2 regions of the Clostridium sp. 'deep sea' genome follow, and region 2 is predicted to be linked to the other one. Evidence: riboswitches for the same ligand, from Rfam matches in the RefSeq annotation. Region 2 holds a riboswitch; the other holds the start of a gene.
What was found. A riboswitch is a leader RNA that binds a small molecule or an ion and turns the genes downstream of it on or off. The one in region 2 is predicted to bind lysine.
Positions count from the first base shown of each region.

Region 1: linked by a shared signal. The riboswitch ahead of IMX26_RS18255 (amino acid permease) and the one ahead of IMX26_RS15200 (L-erythro-3,5-diaminohexanoate dehydrogenase) in region 2 are both predicted to bind lysine.

Region 1 is NZ_CP063353.1:1,159,343-1,163,674, forward strand. It holds gene IMX26_RS05455 (spore germination protein) at 1-581, opposite strand, end outside; lysine riboswitch at 867-1,044, shown strand; partial or broken gene IMX26_RS18255 (amino acid permease) at 1,159-2,495, shown strand; gene IMX26_RS05470 (type II secretion system protein) at 2,659-3,597, opposite strand; gene IMX26_RS05475 (ribonuclease H) at 3,952-4,332, opposite strand, start outside.
Region 2 is NZ_CP063353.1:3,262,892-3,267,223, reverse strand. It holds gene IMX26_RS15205 (hypothetical protein) at 1-269, opposite strand, end outside; gene IMX26_RS15200 (L-erythro-3,5-diaminohexanoate dehydrogenase) at 269-1,303, opposite strand; lysine riboswitch at 1,468-1,649, opposite strand; lysine riboswitch at 1,730-1,912, opposite strand; gene IMX26_RS15195 (sugar phosphate isomerase/epimerase family protein) at 2,013-2,795, opposite strand; gene IMX26_RS15190 (histidine phosphatase family protein) at 2,995-3,552, shown strand; gene IMX26_RS15185 (VanW family protein) at 3,752-4,332, shown strand, end outside.

The DNA of each region.
Region 1 (4,332 bases), 1.7 Mb from region 2:
CGCCTAATCATGGCGGTATTTGTTCTTATACTCTCAGTAAACCCCTCGTGTGAACCCCTTATACTAATGTCGTTTTGGGGTTCAGTAACACCTCTTTTATCCCAGCCTTTACTATACATAGAAATTGCTTCATGTTCTCCGTTAATTATCAATACTGTATTACCACTAAATATTGAGCTTAATATATCTTGATAAGTAGTTACAGGAGTAAGGCAGCCTACAGTCAACATATTATTTTGTAAAAATTCAAAAATACTCTCCTCATTTGAATTAGACAATTTATCATCTGTGCTTTGAGTATATTCATACATTAGTGGTTTTAAGATGTTTTCATTAATAGTATCTTTTTTTATGAGTCCCCTAATGTAAATTAACATTGCAGCTATCGGCTGATCTATGTTAATGGTTAAATTTCTATAAATAATGTCATCACTATCACCTAAAATATGTTCTAGTCGTTTTTGATTAACAAATAAGCTTTTAGCAATTTGCCGCTCTAATCTTGGGTCAGTTTTTGATTTATCATGACTTGGCATACTCTCTATTTGCTGTTTATATTTATTTTTAATCCACTTTAACATGGGTAATTTCTCCTAATTCTAATTTTAATATGTATCTATAATAAGGTTTCCAAATATAGATCAAAATATTATTATTACAGCAATTTTAATAAAGCATTAAGTAAGAAAATCTATTAAAATATATTATTTTGTTAATCTCCTACAATCTTTTATGTAGTTTCATTTCACTGATTTATGTTGACACATTAAAGAATATATGCTAAATTAGCTTTCAATGTACTGAAAATATTAGAGTTAAGTAGTACCTTAACTAAATTACAGTATGTTTAAATTAAATATCGCGCTATCCCGTCTAGAGGAGCAAAAGTCATTAGTATTATTACTTAGAAAGGCATCGTTGAGGTAATAAAAAAGGGTCTTTTGCCGAAGTAAAAAAGCTGCCAAAGTTTGTTTACTGGGGTTAAGTTTAAGAGACTTAACACTGTCGTAATTATTTTTTTAGTTACGGAGCGCTATTGAGGGGGAGATTGACTGTGACAGTCTTTACAAAGGTTTTTTGTAGACGTATAACAAGTGTATCTCTTGTTATACGTCTTTTTTGTTTCCATTTTTAAAACAAAATCATTTGGAGGTAGCTATGAATAAATTACGCAGAGAATTAGGTTTATTTGATGCAATAACTATTATTATAGGAATTATGATAGGTTCAGGAATATTTTTTATTCCAACTTTTGTTTTTAATAGAGCTGGAGCTCCTGGTATGGCGTTAATGGTATGGCTTGTTGCTGGTATTATTTCTCTTGTTTCTGGTCTTTGTTATGCTGAGCTAGGTGCTGCAATGCCTAAGTGTGGAGGAAGTTATGTTTATTTAAAAGAAGCCTTTGGACCCATATGGGGATTTTTAAGTACGTGGACAGGATTTTTAGTTGGTGGTCCAGGCTCTATAGCTGCTTTAGCAGTAGCCTTTGCAAGCTATGCTAATTTCTTTTTAAATATATCTGCTTTAGGTGTTAAATTATTAAGTATTTTTGCTGTAATTTTTTTAACTGCTATAAATATAATTGGTGTTAAACAAGGTGCCTGGGTTCAAAAAGTATTTACAGTTGCCAAGGTAATTCCTATTGTAGCCATAATTGCTTTTGGTTTAATGTTTGGTACCTCGGCTGAGTTTAGTCCACTTTTACCTCAAGGCTCTTTAGGGTCAACTGCAAGTGCTTTTGGTCTGGCTTTAATTGCTGCTTTATGGGCATTTGATGGTTGGGCAAACGTTACTACCATAGCAGAAGAAATTAAAAATCCAGAGCGTAATTTACCACTATCTATGGTTATTGGGATAGGTGGTGTTACTCTTTTATATGCGTTATTTAATATTGCCTTACTAAGGGTATTGCCTGTAGCTAGTATTATAAATTCTAATACGCCAGCAGCGATGCAGCAAAAACTCTATTTGGTGGTATTGGGGGTATCGTTATTACAGGGGGAGCTTTAATATCTATTTTAGGCTCAACCAATGGCTGTGTTTTGGCTTTTCCTCGTTCGTATTATGCTATGTCACGAGATGGCTTATTTTTTAAACAACTAGCCACCATACACCCTAAATTTGGTACACCAGTAACCTCATTAATTATTTCAGCAGTTTTATCAATAGTTTTAATTTTAAGTGGAACTTTTTCGCAATTAACAACCTTAGTTATTTTTACAGGCATGGTATTTTCGACTATGGTTATTGCAGGACTATTTATTTTAAGAAGGAAACAACCTAATTTAAAACGCCCCTATAAAGTTTGGGGATATCCTCTAGTTCCAATATTAGTACTTATGATTAATGTAGCACTGTTACTAAACACCCTAATAAACGATTTTAAATCTTCATTATTGGGTTTAGTTGTGCCAGTGTTAGGCATACCAGTGTATTTGTGGTTTCAACGTAAGAGTGAGTGTGTTACAAACGTAGAGTTTAAGATTGCAGATTAACGAACAAGTGTCTTTGATTTTTAGGGTTGTGGATATTTCCTTTTCAAAGTACCTCCTAAAAGTGTACAATAGCCCTCCACGACCCTTTTTTTTTAACATCAGGTTTATGGACCTTACTATAGCAAAAAGTGGTCGCATTTAGCCGATCACTTTTTAATTTCTTTTAATATAGTCTGTCAATACGTATATCCCTTATATACACTCTACTACTTCCCCATGTTCTAAAACCAAAGTATTTTACATTACTGTTTAGGGTATTTATTACTACAACTTTATTTTCGGTTATTTCCTTGTTATCTATATATACCTTAACCCTTTTTTCGGTATCGCTAATTTTTAAAACCTCAACTTCAACTTTATGCTCCGTGTTCCAATAACTATTTTCATCAAAACTCTCATAAACATCAAGGGGATCTATTTTTATAAAGGGAGCGTGTTCATGTCCATTTGTTCTTTTTCTAAAAATAAACATACCATTATCATAACCATAGTCAAACTGAAAAATATAGCCGTCATCTTTAGCATCATTATCTGTTACCGAATCAAAAAATATTCCATAACCATTTTCACCACTTAAAATAACATTGCTAGTTATTTTATAGCTCTCTAAGCTATTTTCTAAAAAAAATCTATTCTGACCTACTGAATTATTAGTATAAAAAACATTTCCATTATGATGTGTAAAATCCCAGTCATCTAACTCATGAAATATTATATTCTCAATGAGTGATTGATTAAAACTGCTATCAAAAAAATTGTAGTAAATATATTCTTCGTTAGTTACACTTAAATAAACAGCACCATGCACAGGACATATAAGTTTATTATCTGAAAATGTAAAATCATATCCATGTGGACAACTAACTTCTTTTGTAAAATAGTCATTTATATTTTTATAATAGGTTTCAAAGCTAAGATTTGGTGTTAAAATCTTTTGCAATCTATAATTTTTTACTATTTGATCTCGATTTAATAGACATACAATCCTTTTATTGTTACTAATAGTCTTAAATATTTTAGGTGCTACTATACTAACCACTACTGTTAAGATAGCAAGTACAGCTATTAACTCACACAAGGTAAATCCTTTATCTTTTTTCATGCTACATTATCCCCTAAGTAAATAATTACAATTATGAAATTAAAAAAGTATCTACTAGAATTATAATAATTTTATTTATAATTACAACACTTTTTAAAATATTTTTTTCTTTATTAAATATTTTATATAATCTTAATAAACATAATAAAAAATCACTTTATATTCTAAACACTTTGCTAATTTAAATATTTACAGTTTAAAATGTAGCTGGTTAAAAATATCGGTATTTAGATTATTTTAAACTAAAAGATTATCTAATTTATTACTGTACCTTTGTAGAGTTGAAACTTTTTTACCAATAATTAAGGCAGACACCAAGGCCTGCCACTACAATTATTGCTATTATTTTAAGTTTTAATTATTATTGGTTAGAACCTCATCCATGGCAATATTGGCTAATTCATCTGCTCTATTATTACCAACATTTGTAGAATGACCCTTAACTTTAATAAACTCTACTCTCTCAAATTTTTCTATTAACTCAAGTAGTTTAAACCAATATTCTTTATTTTTTACGGGCTCTTTTTTAGAATTAATCCAACCATTTTTTTTCCAATTAGTTATCCAGCCTTGCTTAAAGGCATTAACTACATAGGCACTATCAGAAAAAATACTTACGGGTATTGATTTTTTTTTAATTGCCTCTAAAGCCTTAATACACGATGTTAGCTCCATAATATTATTAGTTGTATTTACAGCACCACCACGCAATTCTTTTACGTGCCCTTGATACTG
Region 2 (4,332 bases):
TCTAAATCTAAATTTGTTTTTTCTATTAAAGAGGATGCGGTTGCCACAATAGTACCTGATGGTACATATATCTGAGGTTTTTGGTGGCCATCCAACATGTCAGTTTTTTCACCATCATAGCCTATTGAGGTAATGGCAAGTGTTTTACCTATGGCAACCGCGTCGTCAATTAACTTATTAAGAACTACCGTTTTTCCTGCATTTTTATTAAGCCCTGATATTGCTATTGTTATATTGTTTGTGCGAGGTAAAAGGTCAATAAATTTCATTAGGCATAACGCTTTTCGTAAAGTTTACGTAGCTCTTTATTTTCTCGTAATACTTGAATAGCAATGTCAGCATGGTTTTTACAATAACCATTTCCAATAATCATTTGTACATCTCTACCTACACCCTCAGCTCCCAAAGCGGCAGCTGTAAAAGATGTAGCCATACTAAAGAAATAAATTGTGCCATCTTCTTTAGTCGCCATAATTGAACCCATTTCTGTATTGGGTACATTTACGCAATTTATAGTAACGTCAATCATTTCGTTATTGGTAACTCTAGCAACTTCATTCATCATAGCTACTGCATTGGTAGCATCACAAATGATGATTTCATCTGCTAAATTAAGTTTAGCTACTTCATCAGCACCAGCTTGGCTATAACACAAAGCTACTACTTTACCTGCAATACCAACTCTTTTTTTAGCTTCGTGTAAACATAACAAACCAGATTTGCCTGCTGCTCCAACTACTAATACGCTTTGATTAGACTGTACTAATCGAGCAACCTGAGCAGGTGCACCAGCAACATCTAATACTGATAAAGCTAGTTTTTCAGGCATATCGGTAGGTAATTTGGCATATATTCCACTCTCAAAAAGAATAGCTTTGCCTTCGATATCTACTTGATCTGTATCTACTTTTATTTTCTTTATTTTAGTAATTTGTAATGGAGTTAAAGATAATGAAACTAATGTTGCAAGTTTGTCTCCAATCTTTAGGTCGGTTTTACCCTGTAGCTTATTACCAATCTTCTCGACAGTACCAATTAACATACCACCAGAGCCTGTTACTGGGTTATGGTGTTTTCCTCTTTTAGCTACAGTATCTAACATAATTTTGGCAATTTCTTGTTCGTTGCCATTGGCTTGTTGTTTTATTTGAGTAAAACTAGCTGAATCAATATTTAGGGTCTTTACATTTATTAATATTTCATTATCATAAAGATCCATAGTATTATCGATTTTCCAAGCCGGTTGTGGCAAAACTCCCTTAGGTTCTAATACTCGATGAGTTCCAAATTTGCATGCTTTCATTCTTACCCCTCCATTTAATAGCTAAATTAAGCAATCTGCTAAAGCAAATTGTTGCCTCATAACTTAACAATACATAAAGAAACAAGCGCTATTCAGTATTATTTCACTGAATAGCGCTTCATATCATAGTTTAGTAAAAAACGCTATTCAGCATGAAAAAATACACACCGAATAGCGCATCATATACTTTGATATGACAGTAGTTATGTTATGTAGGCATAACTACCAAGATAGTATTAAGAAAACTAATGGTATCTTTCGGCAACTTTCCCCTTTATTAGTAATACGAGTGTTTCTACTCTTAACAGTTACTAACTACCATGAAAATTGCACCTCTATGTACATTATTAAATTATTTAGCGATGTTTTTATTTTTATGTAAGCTACCATTGTAACTTTAAAACAAAAAGCACCATTCAGCTGAAATTACTGAATAGCGCCTCATATCATTTGGATATGACAGTAGTTAAATTATGTGCACCTAACTCCCAAGTGTATTACTCCGTAATAAATAATACCTTTCGGCAATTTATACCTTCATTTAAGATATTGGCATTACGTACCTTTCCACTCTTAAACTACCTAATAAACTGCTCCTCTATATACGCAATATTAAGTTTTTACCTACTATAAATTCTACAGTATTTACCTGAATCCTGCAAGTTTTTTTTATTATTTTTAGCAGTTCGTTTAATTTATTGTGAGCTACTTAATTATATGGATATATTTTGTTTTTAGTTAAATATTTTAATGATTTATTAATCTCTGCACAACCACTTACTTCCAAAACAACTCTGGGTTTATGGCTTAGTTTTTTTATACAATTGTTTACTATATGCCAGTCTATATCTCCTTCGCCAATGGCTAAGTGGGCATCATAATCACTTTTATTATCGCTATAGTGTATATAGGTTATTTTATCTCCTAACACGTTAAACCAGTTTTCAATTGTCTCTTGAGAAAAGACATTTATATGAGCAATATCAAGGCATATATTAACATTGTCTAAATTAATATTCGTTAACAATTCTGAAAGATTTTGCGGATTTAAATCCCAAACATTTTCTAGCAAAATTTCTAGCTCATATTCATTGGCCATTTGGCTCCAAAACAAAGCAGCTTGTAACCAATTATCTTTATATTTTGGATTTTTAATAATTGAGTTAAAACCAGAGTGAAAAACAATAGAACTTGCGCCTAATTCTTTGGCGGTTTCTAAACCAATACGAACCTTTTCACGCGAAGCTCTTTTAATAGCTAAATCAGTACTGGCAACAATAATATCAAAAAAGGCTCCATGTAAACTAATATTGCTGCTAAATTGTTTTAAATGATGTTTATAAAAATCTTTTCGGTAATTATATTCTGTTATATCATTTAACACAGCAGGAGATGCAAAGTCACCGAGTTCAAATGACAACCCGCTAGTGTTGGCTAAGTTTAAGTACTCTGTATAAGTTTCTACACGTGGTTGAATAAAAATGTTATTCACTTTATCCTCCTCGATTCTTTTATTTTATATGTTTAGCTTATCACATATTATATAATCATTCTATGAATAATAATTTTCATTTAATAAATGTTTTAGAGATTTTTAGCAACTAAAATTTTCAGCTAATATTTTAGGTATTTCTCTCAATATATTTATGCAAATATGTTAGAATTAAAGCAAAATAAATAAGAGGTGAACTATGAAAAAATTATATTTTGTTCGACATGGCCAATCTATATATAACGCTCAAAAAAGATATGCTGGAAGCTTAGATGTTGAGTTGAGTGAACTTGGAAAACAGCAAGCACAACAAGTTGGTGAAATTCTAAAAAATTTAGATATTGATATTATTGTAGCTTCATCTCAAAAAAGAGCCCAGCAAACTGCTAATATTATAAACAAGTACTTAAATTTACCCCTTGAAACCGATAGTGATTTGCGTGAAATATGTGTTGGTTTATATGAAGGACTTACAAGAGAAGAAAGCCAAGCTAAATACCCTGAACGTTGGAAACAGGGCCTTAATTCATCGTTTACCCAAGCCATTCATGAGGGAGAATCTGCTCAAGAGGTTCAAGATAGGGTATTTGCAGCATTAGATAGAATAAGTGAAAAACATAAAGAAAAAAAGGTATTAATTGTTGCTCATGGCTTTGTAAGTAAAGCTGTTAATAGGTACTTTAATAGAGAAATTACTGACGAAGAGTTTTTTAGTTATATTATAGATAATTGTACGGTAGTAGAGTTTAGTAAGTAATAATCAGCTAAATTTCTTTAACTTGTAAAGCACGGCATACTCAAAAATGGGTTCGCTCGTGTTTTTTTGTCTCTATACACTGACTATATAAGCTTTGTATGCTAATTGCTAAAAGAAATTCTAGCGTATAATCAATTATAATGTTACAATTTAAGTATATTTTGCTAATTATTAATAACTATAAGAGGTTAGTATAACTATGCCACGAAAATTATTTTGTCAATTACATCCTATCACCTATAAAATATCACAGTATAAAGGTATCTTTTTAAGAAAACTGCTTTGGTTATCCAAAAGCAAACTGTATGCTAACAATTATAACACTGAAAAATTACCACAAATTGTTTATAAACATAAATCACTTATAAGGCGAAAATTAGGTAATGTGGATATGCAACTGCAAGAAAATAAAGCAGTTAATTTAGCTTTAGCCACTCCAAGCATAACTGGCATTGTTATAAAACCAAATCAAATATTTTCTTTTTGGAAACTAGTAGGTAACTGTACAGCTAAAAAAGGTTATAAAGAAGGCTTAATTATTAAAGGCAATAATATTAGTAAAGGCATTGCTGGAGGTATGTGTCAATTTACAAACTTAATTCACTGGATGATTCTACATAGCCCCTTACAAATAATAGAACATCATCACCATAACCAGCTAGATATGTTTCCGGATTATGGCAGACAAATACCCTTTGGCACAGGCACCTCCATTATGTATAACTATAAAGACTATCAGTTTATAAATAATACCGATAAAAGCTTTCAGTTAATAACCTA